3 regions of the Halobacillus sp. SY10 genome follow, and region 1 is predicted to be linked to each of the others. Evidence: riboswitches for the same ligand, from Rfam matches in the RefSeq annotation. Region 1 holds a riboswitch; each other region holds the start of a gene.
What was found. Region 1 has a riboswitch for S-adenosylmethionine ahead of ACJA3J_RS21110 (5-methyltetrahydropteroyltriglutamate--homocysteine S-methyltransferase). Riboswitches for the same ligand answer to the same signal wherever they lie in the genome.
Positions count from the first base shown of each region.

Region 2: another riboswitch for S-adenosylmethionine. It lies ahead of ACJA3J_RS19975 (O-acetylhomoserine aminocarboxypropyltransferase/cysteine synthase family protein); the one in region 1 lies ahead of ACJA3J_RS21110 (5-methyltetrahydropteroyltriglutamate--homocysteine S-methyltransferase).
Region 3: another riboswitch for S-adenosylmethionine. It lies ahead of metK (methionine adenosyltransferase); the one in region 1 lies ahead of ACJA3J_RS21110 (5-methyltetrahydropteroyltriglutamate--homocysteine S-methyltransferase).

Region 1 is NZ_CP174345.1:4,221,794-4,226,391, forward strand. Features, by position in the region: gene ACJA3J_RS21105 (aldo/keto reductase) at 1-204, opposite strand, end outside; gene ACJA3J_RS21110 (5-methyltetrahydropteroyltriglutamate--homocysteine S-methyltransferase) at 295-1,416, opposite strand; SAM riboswitch class I at 1,513-1,615, opposite strand; gene ACJA3J_RS21115 (TetR/AcrR family transcriptional regulator) at 1,719-2,339, opposite strand; gene ACJA3J_RS21120 (MFS transporter) at 2,293-3,555, opposite strand; gene ACJA3J_RS21125 (hypothetical protein) at 3,752-3,958, opposite strand; gene ACJA3J_RS21130 (VOC family protein) at 4,159-4,563, opposite strand.
Region 2 is NZ_CP174345.1:3,967,489-3,972,086, forward strand. Features, by position in the region: gene ACJA3J_RS19965 (NAD(P)/FAD-dependent oxidoreductase) at 1-406, opposite strand, end outside; gene ACJA3J_RS19970 (DUF2188 domain-containing protein) at 1,099-1,296, opposite strand; SAM riboswitch class I at 1,432-1,542, shown strand; gene ACJA3J_RS19975 (O-acetylhomoserine aminocarboxypropyltransferase/cysteine synthase family protein) at 1,652-3,346, shown strand; gene ACJA3J_RS19980 (homoserine O-acetyltransferase) at 3,370-4,422, shown strand; gene ACJA3J_RS19985 (polysaccharide deacetylase family protein) at 4,466-4,598, opposite strand, start outside.
Region 3 is NZ_CP174345.1:3,159,897-3,164,494, forward strand. Features, by position in the region: gene ACJA3J_RS16195 (alpha/beta hydrolase) at 16-792, opposite strand; gene ACJA3J_RS16200 (gamma carbonic anhydrase family protein) at 852-1,367, shown strand; gene metK (methionine adenosyltransferase) at 1,434-2,630, opposite strand; SAM riboswitch class I at 2,914-3,024, opposite strand; gene pckA (phosphoenolpyruvate carboxykinase (ATP)) at 3,974-4,598, shown strand, end outside.

The DNA.
Region 1 (4,598 bases):
ATACTTCGATAACACGTCACCGACACGCATCTCCGCTAAACCGGCTCCATAAAAAGGTGCAGTGTCAAAATAGCGGACGCCCTCATCCCAGGCGGTTTGTATCGTTTCACGGGCTTCTTCTTCCGGGACATCCCTGAACATATTTCCTAAAGGGGCTGTGCCAAGTCCTACTTTATGTTTCAATGCATCCTGCAGTGATTTCATGTGTTCATTCCTCCTTTTAAAAAGAACCTATAGTTGTATAACCAACTATAAGAAAAATGAAACATTCCTTCCAAGGAGATTAAGTCTACATCAGCCCTCCTGCCACACTTCTTCTGCAATCCTGACAACATGGTCGATTTTCTTCCACTGCTGTTCTTCTGTGATTTCATTACCTTCTTCTGTTGATGCAAATCCACATTGAGGACTCAAACACAGCTGGCTCAAAGGTACATAATCTGAAGCTTCAAGAATACGAGCCTTCACGCGCTCTGGATCCTCCAACTCTCCATACTTTGATGTAATTAAACCAAGAACGATGGATAAGTCTTGGCGGTTCATATGACGAAGGGGCTCAAATCCGCCGGAGCGCTCATCGTCAAACTCAAGGAACAAACCATCAACATCCAAGCCACCAAAAATTGTTTCCGATACCGCTTCATAGCTTCCGCTCGTCATAAAGGTCGAACGGAAATTGCCTCGACAAATATGCATGGTAATAAGCAGATCATCCGGTCTGTTGGCAATCGACTCATTGATGGCACGTGCACACAGCTCGGCCACTTCCTCAGGGTTTTGGCCTTTCTTTTTCATTGAAGCACGTCCTTCTTCTGAGAAAAACGTCGCCCATGACGTATCATCAAACTGTAGGTAGCGGCAGCCTTCCTCATAAATTTTGTTTATGAATCCTCGATAAGCCACCACTAAATCATTGACGAGTTCTTCATCGTCATCATAAATGCCTTCCGACCGATCCGCACGGAATAAGAGCATGTTCGGACTCGGGATTGTCAATTTGGCAACAGCATCACCGGCAATGCTTTTTAAAAAACGGAAATGGTTGACCATCTCATGATCACTGAAACCTACATGTCCTGTAATTTTAATTCCACGGGCTTTCGTTTCCACTCCTTTGAATTTCAGACCTTTTTCAGGTTCATAACCTTCTACCCCATCGAGGCCTTCGAGGAAATCAAAATGCCACCAGCTTCGGCGGAAATCGCCATCCGTGACAGCTTTCAATCCTGCTGCTTTTTGTTTTTCTACTAATTTTACAATCTCTTCATCTTCCACTTGACGCAATTCCTCTTCCGTTATTTCTCCCTCTGCCTGTTGGATACGTGCTGCTTTTAATCGTTCTGGACGTAGGAAGCTTCCTACATGGTCTCCTTTAAATGGTGTTCTCTTCACATTCTTTTCGGTTGTTATAGACATTTATAACCCTTCTTTCTTTCATAGTTTGTGCGCTCCAATAAGAAAAGCCCCTCTTCTAAATAAGAAGAGGGGCTAAGTAACCGCCGAACGATTCCCTTCTTATCTGCAAGCTGAACGCTTCTGGAATTAGCACAGTACTTTCTATAAGTCTGCTGCTAAGGTATCAACGGGCCAGTCCCTCCACCTTTCTGGATAAGAAACATGATTGAATTGTTAAAGATTACTATACAGGACTTCGATTGAAATTGACAACCGATTCTGAACATTTTTCTCTTGTTTTCCTTAAATAAAAATCCCCCTCTTCAAGAGGAGGATTCAATCAACGCCATTCTCAAATAATCCACGAACAGAGCCGACTGCTCCTTCAACTTTACCTTCTCTTCGGGCAAAATGGCATGATCGAGTGCCAGCCCGTCAATGAAAGTGATGATCGACCGCGCAATAATTTGGCTTTCATAGCGATCACTGAACTCACCGGATTTTTGCCCTTTTGTGATGAGTCCATCGTAAATCTGCAGACCCATTTCATAACGTTTTTCCCCGTACGCACGTCTTCGTTCATTGTTACGTCCGGTGATAAAGAACTCAAGCTTGCTTGGTGCGAGAGGGTCCATCTCTGTATTCGGACTGCCATCTTCCCCGAACAAAAGCTGCATAAGCAGGTCCCAATAGGACTCTACTTTTTCAAGAGAATCTTCTGTCGTTTCAGCTTCATCCGTCAGCCCTTCTTCAAGCAAGGCTTCAAATAGGTCTTCTTTATTTGAAAAATATTGATAGAGACCGCCGCGGCTGACGCCAGCCGACTCCATGACATGCTTCATCGTCGTGTGCTCGTATCCATGTTCGATGAATACGTTCCTTGCAGATTCCATGATGTCAGCTCGTCGTTGCTTCAGGTGTTCCTTGCTCACTCGTGGAGACATGTGCTTTCCCTCCCTCTACTTTTCGCTTCGTTACAAATCCTACGATGGATACGCAGACAAGGAGACTTGCTGTAATGGTAAACGTCGGAATGACGCCAATCATCGTCGCGATCCATCCTCCGACAAGAGGCCCAATGATGGTCGCAGTCGTCATGACACTGTTGATGGCCCCAAACACGCGCCCGGTCATATGAACAGGTGTGTTCACCTGGACAGTCGCCTGGAACGGAACAAAAATCAGACTTGCAGAGAAACCCGCGGTGAATCCGAGTCCCGGTCCCCAAAGGATAGAATAATTGAGGTCATAAAAGGTAAGCATCCCCATAATCCCAAAACTCGCTCCGATTCCACAAACCCCAAGGAGCATGAGCGGATAAGCTTTATAATCCGTTTTCTTCGCTAACAAAAATCCTGCTAAGAACATGCCGAGACCAGACCCCGTCACTAGATAACCGAACAAATCGGGGGACACCTGCGTCAGCTCACGAATTAAGACAATCAGCTGAGAATCGGCCGATTGAAGAATCAACAGGCTGAGCCCGACAAGAATCAAACCCGTCATCATAAAGCGGTTCGATTTAAGAAAAGAAAAGCCGAGCGCGAACTCTTTCTTGAACGACGCTTTCTCTTTTTCTTCTTCGGTCGTTTCCAGAGGAAGCGCATTTGGAACAAACAAGAGGATGACCGCAGACACGAGAAACGTGGCCGAGTCGATGATAAAAACTTGCTGGGCGCCGAAAACCGTAACAAGCAATCCACTAACGAGCGGGCCGAGAATTTTCGTCGACGAGTCAATCATCGAAGTGATCGACATCGCCCCTTTCATATCCTCCTCCGGCACCACTTCCTTCAATTTCCCGTTTTTCGCAGGAATGAATACTGCGGAGAAGATTCCGATCGTAAGTAGGGTTGCATAAACCATCCAAAGCGATGTCGCGACCGTCAAAATCAGTATTAAAGCCGCCCTCACGACATCAGATACGATCATAAGCGTTTTGCGGCTGAAGCGGTCAGCCACCATTCCAGCAACCGGTCCAAACAAAGCCATCGGCACAGCCAAACATAAAAAGACGAACGACACTTCAAGCGGTGATGCATCCCATTTCAATCCGACAAGCGTGATAATCGCGACAATGCTGAGCCAGTCGCCAATGCTCGAGATGGCTTGCGCGGACATCAAGGTCATATACCCTTTGTTTTTCCATAAACGCTCCATAGGTTGGGCCCCTCTCAATTAAACGACACCGATGTCGTTTTGTTAGTTATATTATATCGACACTGGTGTCGTTTTGCAACCGTTGTTTTAAAAAGAGTAAAATCGCCCATAAAAGCATGAAGGCAAAATTTTTACACCCTTGCTTTTACGTCCCTATATTCACTACTACTTATCAAAGGCCATGCAGCGATCAAACTCAAAACGGACCCTCGTCCATGTCGCTGTCTGAGTCTCCCTCTCTTTCATCTTTGACTATTTGTTTATGTATTTCACTGATGAGAAACAACCCCCTGAATAAGCAACCAACAACAATACCAAAAGTGATGATTCCTCCTATCAAAGGACCGGTCATCATAATCAACCAACCTAATAACATGCAGGCAAGAATAATAAAGAACAACATGCACATCCCTCCTTACAGCTTTTCATTATTTCAAACCATGCCAATCTAAAACAAGCATTCCCATTTAAAAGATTCTTCCGTACAGCGTTTTCAGCTCCCACAACAGCTTTAATTGGTAGACCTCGGAAGAATAAAAGAAAGAGAAAAGCATAGTGTTTCTATGCATTTCTCTTTCTTTTGATCTGACTAACCTTTTCATTTCAAATCCCTTTCGTATTCATCAAAACGACTCTCCAACCATCTGGATCTTCAATGGTTATCCCTTTTTCCTTCCAATATGGATTTTCAGATTCCACTTTCTTGTATCCCATATCATGGAGTCTTTCAGTTACATCCAGCACCTCACCCCGATTTTCTATATAAAAAACCAGCAAATTATCCTTAGAAGGTGCAGGGCAAGGGCTGCCAGATTCATGCCTGGTGAACTCGAGTTGGTAGGATAGACCAGGTAATCCATAAACCACACCCTCATATCCTCTGTGTCCTGCAAAGTCTGTCATTCTCTCTAAACCAAGTCCTGCCTCATAAAATTCAATGACTTTTTCTAATTGGTCGGTAGGTCTCGCTACCCTTATTTGTGATGCTTCAAAGCTTGGAAACTTCATTCTTCTTCTCCTCCCGCTTACCGAGAGCAATTCTC
Region 2 (4,598 bases), 250 kb from region 1:
GACTGATGCCAACGGCCTTTCCCTCTTCCCATATCAATTCTCGTGCCGCCGTTTCGGGTTTGAAATGGACGGATGGGAATGTGAGCGCTCGTTCAATCAGCATCGAGTCGAGCTTGTCTCTCCTTGGAATGATGGTATAAGAGGTCCTCGGCCCTTCTACGAAACTGCTTCCAATATAGGTCCGCATCCTCGTTACTTTTCTCAAACCCGAATCTTCGAGTTTCTCAAGCACGCCTAATTTTTCTAAAAATCCTGTATGGGACATAAAGTGAGTGGACAATGTATCACTCGGAAAACTGGCTTTATCGACAAGGAGGACCTTCTTCCCCATCTCTCCTAGTAAAATAGCTAAACTCGCGCCGGCCACACGTGCACCGACGATGATGACATCATAATGATGATTCATGATTGCACACACCTCTATGTATCGTTTACCTCCATCATAACTGGATGACTATGAAAACTCTAGAGGCAGCTACATTGGGTTTCTTGTAGATAAGCTCCCTTTAGTTGAAGACTCAGTTTCGAGACTTTTGTTAAGTGGATGGGGGCGGAGGGGAATAGCTCGCTTTCCGCGGGAGCGCGGTGAGCCTCCTCGGACTGCGTCCTGTGGGGTCTCACCATGCACTTTTTTCCCGCAGGAGTCTCGCCATTCCCCTCCGCCCCTTTGCCATATAAGGATCTCGAAACCACTTCAACAAATAGCGGAGCTTCCAATAGTAGCGTGTAGATTCTAAAGAGTGTACACTTTCCATGGAAGGCTGCTACAGAGCGCTTTATCAATCCAGAACTGGGATGATGGAAGACACTCATCCTGCGCAAAGTGGGTTCGTTTTTCACACTTATCGAAGGGGGTGGTTGGGAAGCTGCGAGACTCCCGCGGGAATGGATTGACTGGCGAGACCCCGCAGAGCTTTAGCTCGAGGAGGCTTGCCGTCATCCCCGCAGGAAAGCGAGTAGCTTCCCAACCACCCCTGACGCTCAACTTTGTAACGAACCCCGGTTATCTCGAAACTGAGTCTTACACAATCCTGCCATTTCCTTTAATAACTAATCATTCTATGTACATAAAAAAACTCCCGCGATGGGGAGTTTTAATTAGTAGGTGCGTTCTTCTTCAACTTCATGGTTTTGATCCAAGATTTGAAGTTTGCTCGGTTTGTTTTCTTTTGCGATTTCCTCTGCTTTGGCAACAGCGGTATCACGCTCATCATAAAGGTCTGTCGGAGCGACATCCTCGATTTTTACAAACCAACCGGTTACATCTTTATTAGGTACGACACTATATTGTTTCATGAACTTCACTCCTATCTCATAGACTTAATTAACCATTCCCACAGCAAGGAGGGTTCAAACGTATCGAAATTGTTTGACAATGAGAAAGGACGGCTTTATAATTTCAAACAAGTCAGAAAAATTTAATAAAAACAACTCTTATCGAGAGCGGCAGAGGGACTAGGCCCTACGACGCCCGGCAACCTTCAAGGCAAAACCTTGAAAAGGTGCTACATCCTACAGGTCACATGATCTGAAAGATAAGGGGAGGTATGAGATACATAAAGCCCTCTTCTTACTTACAGAAGAGGGCTTTTCGATTTCCCTCTTCTATAAAGTGGATGCCCTAGGAAAAAATCAGAGGAGGAATTTTTCCATGAGTTTACCATTCCATACGTTCGGTCCTGAAACGAATTTGCTTCACGGCGGTCAAGAACCTGATCCCGCTACAGGTTCTCGTGCTGTACCGATTTATCAGACGACATCGTATGTTTTCAATGATACAGAGCATGCTCAAAACCTTTTCTCACTTGCGGAACCCGGCAACATTTATTCACGAATCGGAAACCCGACCGTGGATGTATTCGAACAACGAATCGCTCTTCTTGAGGACGGTGCCGCGGCGGTGGCGACAGCATCAGGCATGTCTGCCATCACGATGGCCATTCTGAATGTCGCTAAAGCCGGGGATGACATTGTTACTTCTACGAACCTTTATGGAGGGACATACAATTTGTTTGTCCACACCCTCCCCCGCTATGGAATCAATGTACATTTTGTAGAAGGAGATGACCCCGAATCATTCGCCAAGGCGATTACTCCTCATACAAAAGCAATCTTTGCCGAAACCATTGGGAATCCGAGTTTGAATGTACTGGACATTGAAGCGATCGCAGATGTCGCGCATGATCATCACATCCCTTTCATTATCGATAACACATTCGCCACCCCGTATGTGTGCAGACCGATCGACTGGGGAGCAGACATCGTTGTCCACTCTGCTACTAAATGGATTGGTGGACACGGCACGGCCATTGGAGGTGTTGTTGTTGATAGTGGACGTTTTGACTGGAATCATGAAAAATTCCCAGGGTTCACAGAGCCTGATGAAAGCTATAACGGCATACGCTTCGGGGTCGATGTGGGTCCGGCCGCTTTCGCCATAAAACTGCGCGTACAGCTGCTTCGGGACATTGGCGCATGTCTCAGCCCGCAAAACGCTTTCTTACTTTTGCAAGGACTGGAGACTTTACACTTGCGAGCGAAAACACATGCGGATCAAGCTTTAGAAATCGCCGAATATTTAAACCATCACGAAGGTGTCGAATGGGTGAATTATCCAGGATTGAAAGATCACCCCACTTATTCTCTAGCCGAAAAATATTTCCACTACGGCCATGGGTCGATCGTTGTCTTCGGGATTAAAGGAGGACGCGAAGCAGGGCGTAAGCTGATTGATCAGAGCACTATCTGGTCGCATGTAGCCAATGTAGGGGATGCCAAATCTTTAATCATCCATCCGGCCTCTACGACTCACCAGCAATTAAGCGACGAAAACTTGAGTAAATCTGGTGTAACAGAAGAACTTGTCCGTTTGTCTGTCGGGTTAGAGTCTGTAGAAGACTTGATTCAGGACCTGGACAACGCCATTTTCCATGCCACTGGATATAGGAGATCCTACGGTAAAAGTAAGCATGTGGCAGAGCCGGTTTTATCATCCTCCCTGGATCGTTCGAACGGGGAATTAAGAAAAAGGGTAATCGGAATTGTTGGAACAAGTGCTCTTCTTGCGGAGCAGAACAAGTTGGAAAGGTTGGGATTTGAAGTCGTTGCCTTCTCTCACTTTGAGGACCTTCAAAAAGTAACGAATGTCCACTGGGATATTGTCTATGTTGAGGAAGCGAATGAGGATGTCTTGAACATAACGAAAGAAGTAAAACCGACACTACTCTGGTCACGAAAACCAATCACTCACGAAGATGCAGCCATCATATCAGGGGTAAGCCTCTATGACGCTGTTGTAAATATCCGGTCAGGGAAAGATTTTTCTACTTCCCTCGTATCGGTCTAGTGAAAGAAAGGAGAATGAAAAGCATGTCATTAAAAAACCCCACCAGTCACCCAAGAACCAATCAAACGATATCGATTGGAACTTTCACCTGCGAGTCTGGTGAAAAGCTTTCGCATGTCGAGCTTGCCTACGAAAGATACGGGCCGACAAATGCTCCCGTCATCCTCGTATGTCACGCATTAACGGGCAACCAGCTCGCCGTCGGTTCAAGGGAAGAACGTGGCTGGTGGGCCGGTTTGATTGGTGAAGATTGTCCGATCGACACCAATCGCTATCAAGTGATCACCTTTAATGTTTTGGGTGGATGTCACGGATCTACAGGGCCTGCGAGCATTAATCCAGACACCGGCAAACCATACCGTCAAACCTTTCCCAAAGTTACCATTCGGGATATGGTCCACGCTCAGTATGAAGCTTTATATCGCTTAGGCATCACTCATGTCCACGCTATAGCAGGCGGATCACTTGGAGGTATGCAGACGTACGAATGGGGACTTCTTTACCCTGATTTCATGAAAAAATTATTCATTCTCGCAGCTACCCCTTATTTAAGTGATTATGGCATCGCTTTTAATCATATCGGTGCTCGAGCCATAAAGAGTGATCCTCATTTCCATAATGGGGACTATCATTCAAATGAAGATCTAAAGGGGTTTGAAATCGCCCGGATGACCGGGATGGTCACGTACCGCAGCAGTACCTTATTTGAAAAAAGGTTCGACCGTTCCTATCATGCCGATACCTCTTATGAGATTCAATCTTATTTGGATTACCAGGGGGATAAGATCAAAGAACGCTTTGATGCCAACAGCTATCTTTACCTTCTTGAGGCGATGAACAACCATGACATCGGACGAGGAAGAAACGGATGGGCCCAAGCAGCGAAGCAATACAAAGCAGAGGTTCACACTTTCAGTTTTGAACACGATCTCCTTTATCCAGAAGCCTTGATCCAACCATTCTCTACCTTCTGTAAAAAAGGGAAGCATCACCATATACCCACCGACTATGGGCATGATGGATTTCTCGTAGAGTTTGAACGTTGGGGCAAATGGGTGGAAGAACAATTAAACTAATTGTTCCTCCACGTGTATAATCAAAATAAAAACCGTTCCGTTTTTAGTTTAAAACGGAACGGTTTTCTTGTTTATCGATTAAATGACCGACAGGAACGACTTCATACCCTTTAGCGTACAGTTTTTCCAGTAAGAGATCTACGGTTTCCACTGTAGACAGTTGAAGATCATGAAGC
Region 3 (4,598 bases), 1.1 Mb from region 1:
ATCCTCCTTGCCCGTTTACTTTAGATGATCCTCTAAAAAGGAATGCGTATGTTGATAGACATCTTTCCATTCCGGCTCATTATAAATTTCATGATAAAGACCCGGCCATTGTTTATATCTTTTTTCTTTAATTTGAACTCGGTCAAACCATTCAGCTGTCTTCTCTATTCTCACCATATAATCCGCTTCAGCCTGCATTAGTAATAATGGGATATCAGGAAAGCGTTGAATATCAGAGAACGCTTCTCTCGTCGCTTTTTGAAATTCACGATACCAGCGAACAGAGACTTTATCAATAATCAAAGGATCTTGTTGAAACTCTATAATTTTGTCCTTATTACGTGTGATATATTCGGGATCTTGAGGAGCCTTGATTCTTAATGACGGAAAAAAAGTGTTTAAAATATACGACACGATTTCCAAGGGGAGACTCGCTTTTTTCAGAAGTCCCAGTGCAGGAGAAGAGAGAATGACGCCATCCACCTTTGGTTGAGCGATCTCCATCGTCCTCACAACCGCAAGGCCTCCCATACTATGACCCATTAAAAATATTTTCTTATCGGGGTCCGCCTGTTGGATCCACATCATAATGGTATTGACATAATCCTGAAAAGAACGGATGTGTCCACTCTTTCCTGAAGAACGCCCCTGACCTGGCAGATCGCCGTAAATAACAGAGTACCCATCCTTTTGTAGTTGGTCGACCAGTTCATGATACCGCCCTGAATGTTCAAAGGCTCCATGAACGAGCACAACCGTAGCACGATCATTGACTGATTCTACTTTCTTCACAGCATCTCCCTCTTTTCTTCTGCTATACTATCAATAGTAATAGTATAAGGGGGTTTTTCATGATTTGCGAATATAAAGGAAAGGTACCTGACATTCACCCGAGCGCCTATGTTGCAGAAGATGCGGTGATTACTGGGGATGTAACCATTCAAGAAAAGGCCAGTGTTTGGTTTAAGACCGTGATTAGAGGAGATGTTGCTCCCGTACATATTGGTAAGAACACGAATATTCAAGATTTAAGCCTCTTACACCAGAGTCCAGACAAGCCTTTAATCATTGAAGATGGGGTAACCGTCGGCCATCAAGTCACTCTCCATTCTGCCCATATAAAAGAAAACGCTCTGATCGGCATGGGATCTCTTATTTTGGATGGCGCTGTTATTGGAGAACAAGCTTTTATCGGAGCCGGGAGCCTTGTCCCCCCTGGGAAAGTGATTCCACCAAATACTCTCGCTTTCGGTCGTCCGGCCAAAGTCATAAGAGAACTGAATGAAGAAGACATAAAAGAACTGAACCGGATAAGAAAGAGTTATGTAGAAAAAGGGCAATATTATAAAGAAATACGAGGATCATGAGTTTACAAACCGTTCATTTTAAAGCTAAAAAACCGTTCCAAACCAAAGTTTGGAACGGTTTTTTCTTTATTGACAGCGTGCCTTCAATTCTTCCGCTTTATCTGTGCGCTCCCAAGGGAACTCCACATCTGTACGTCCAAAATGACCATAAGCAGCCGTTTGGCGATAAATAGGACGGCGCAGATCTAACATCTTGATGATGCCGGCTGGACGTAAGTCGAATAGTTCACGTACAGCTTCTACTAACTGCTCCTCAGAAACAGTACCTGTTCCATTTGTATTAATGGCAATAGAAACAGGCTGCGCCACACCGATGGCATAAGCAAGCTGAACTTCTACTGAATCCGCCAGTCCAGCAGCTACGATATTTTTCGCAACATACCGAGCAGCATAAGCAGCAGAACGGTCCACTTTCGTGGCGTCCTTACCACTGAAAGCTCCCCCGCCATGACGAGCATAGCCACCATACGTGTCCACGATGATCTTTCTTCCGGTTAGCCCGGCGTCACCTTGTGGACCTCCAATGACGAAGCGTCCGGTCGGGTTAATAAAATATTTCGTTTGTTCATCAATATATCCTTCAGGCACAATCGGCTCGATCACATATTTTTTCAAATCTGCCTGGATTTGTTGCAGCGTCACTTCTTCCGCATGCTGGGTAGAAATAACGATTGTATCCACGCGGACAGGTTGATCGTTCTCGTCGTACTCTACTGTCACTTGTGTTTTTCCATCTGGACGAAGATAATCGAGCGTGCCATCATTTCTAACATCAGATAGACGTTTAGAGAGTTTATGAGCTAAGGAGATTGGCAGAGGCATCAATTCTTTGGTTTCATTATTAGCAAAACCAAACATCAATCCCTGGTCTCCTGCACCAATCGATTCAATTTCATCATCACTCATTTTCCCTTCACGGGATTCAAGAGCAACGTCCACGCCCCCTGCGATATCAGGAGATTGTTCATCAATCGCTGTCAGGACCGCACATGTATCTGCATCAAACCCGTACTTCGCACGAGTATAACCGATATCTTTAATCGTCTGACGGACGATGGATGGAATATCCACATAAGTATTTGTACTAATCTCACCAGAAACTAATACAAGTCCCGTTGTCACTGTTGTCTCACATGCAACCCTCGCGTTGGGGTCGTTTTTTAAAATTTCATCTAAAATCGCATCAGAAATCTGGTCACAAATTTTGTCCGGATGTCCCTCGGTAACAGATTCTGATGTGAATAACCGGCGGTTTGCAGGCATTCTTAAAAACTCCTCCTTCTGTAAGTACAAAGTATTAGACGGAACTCTTTACCAGTATGTGTAGAAACTTTTATAAGTTTCATATATGTTCTTGTTGCCTCTTTTCACAACCAATGGAGCATTTACATAGGAATATCTACAGGTTATCCTGTTCGAATATATTTCTTCATTAAAGGCTCTGTTCTTATTGAGATGATGGATCGTTCTCATCCCCCTGTTTGGAAAAAAGCCTTATAAAAAGAAAAAACCTTTCCTATTCGAGGAAAGGGGCTGCTTCCTTTCGCTCTTATCGTCCAAGGAGCATGTCCTCCTTGCTTCAGGTTAGCACCGTGTCATGTCCATGACGGTTGCTGGGTTTCAAAGGGCCTGTCCCTCCACCAACTCTGGATAAGAGAGTATCCGTTCTCCGTTATCGTATCGAAAACCTTATTTAATGTCAATTGAATTCCACCTCTTTCAAAACCTATTCCTAACCCAGTAAACGTTTGAAAGAAATACACATATATTATTAGAACACTTTTTTTAATAAAAGAACAAAACTCGCTATTCCATATAAGCTCCCGATTATGGAAGACTCAGTTTCGAGATGTTTCTTTGGTTCGTTGCCGGGTGGGACGTCAGGGGTGGCTGGGAAGCTACTCGCTTTCCTGTGGAGGAGTGGCGAGCTTCCTCGGACTACGTCCTGCGGGATCTCGCCGATCTCCTTTCTCCCACGGGAGTCTCGCAGCTTCCCAACCAAGTGAGAAACGAACCCTTTCATCAAGAAGGACTGTCTTCCACTACCCCACTGTTAGAAGGAAGAATAGCTCTACATCAACCTCTCATGTTCGAAGTGACCACTGGAGATAGGTTATATTATCCGATTCACTTCAGCATACAATCAGAGTTTCCGAGAAGTGGTTTCGAGGCACTTACATGGCGGAGGGGAATGGGGAGACTCCTACCTTAAGTGTGCAGGCGCCTCGATCAGCGGCGTATGGACTGGACTGAGCTGGCGGAGATAAAGGAAACACGAAGAACGGAGTGATTCGATGTTGACTTATCGTACAGAAGCGAGGGAAGTCTCACTAGCCGCTAGGCGCCGGAACCGGATATTGAAGAGGAAGAAAGTGCATGGTGAGACCCCACAGGACGCAGTCCCTATCCACGCAACACAAGTCTCGAAACTGAGTCTTCAAGAATTCTGCCAGATTGTTGAACAAAAGAGGATGTTTGAAGTGTAATTTTTCTGAATAAATAAAATGTAAGCTTTTTCACGTATAGTATGGACTAAAGAATTCAATGTGTTATACTAATCTCACATTAGGTTGATCATAATTAATTGCAAAGGCGGGTCGACACATATGAGTACCATTAATCAAATGTCTGAACTGAATCTTTTACTTGCCCAAGAATATGTCCACCATCAGCTATCTGTTCCACACTTAGTGGAAAAGATTTTATACCGTAATGAAGGTACCCTGACAGAAAAAGGGGCCATCCAGGCAACGACGGGTACTTATACTGGTAGATCTCCGAAAGATAAATTCATCGTCCAGGATGATGTAACACGAGATAAAGTCCACTGGGGAGCTGTCAACCAGCCCATAGATGATCAAACGTTTGTAAAACTCTATCATAAAGTACTGGATTATTTAAAAGAACGGAATGAACTGTTTGTCTTTAAAGGCTATGCTGGAGCAGATGAAAAGCAGCGCCTTCCTCTTCAAGTACTTACAGAGTTCGCCTGGCACAACTTGTTCGCACAACAAATGTTCATTCGACCGGATGAACTAGAGATAGAAGATCATGAGGCGGAGTTTACTGTCGTATCAGCCCCAACCTTCAAAGCTGATCCGCAAATCGATGGAACAAACTCAGAAGCTTTCATCATGATTTCTTTTAAACACCGTATCGTTTTAATCGGCGGCACGGAATATGCAGGAGAAATTAAAAAGTCCATCTTTTCAGTCATGAACTATATCCTTC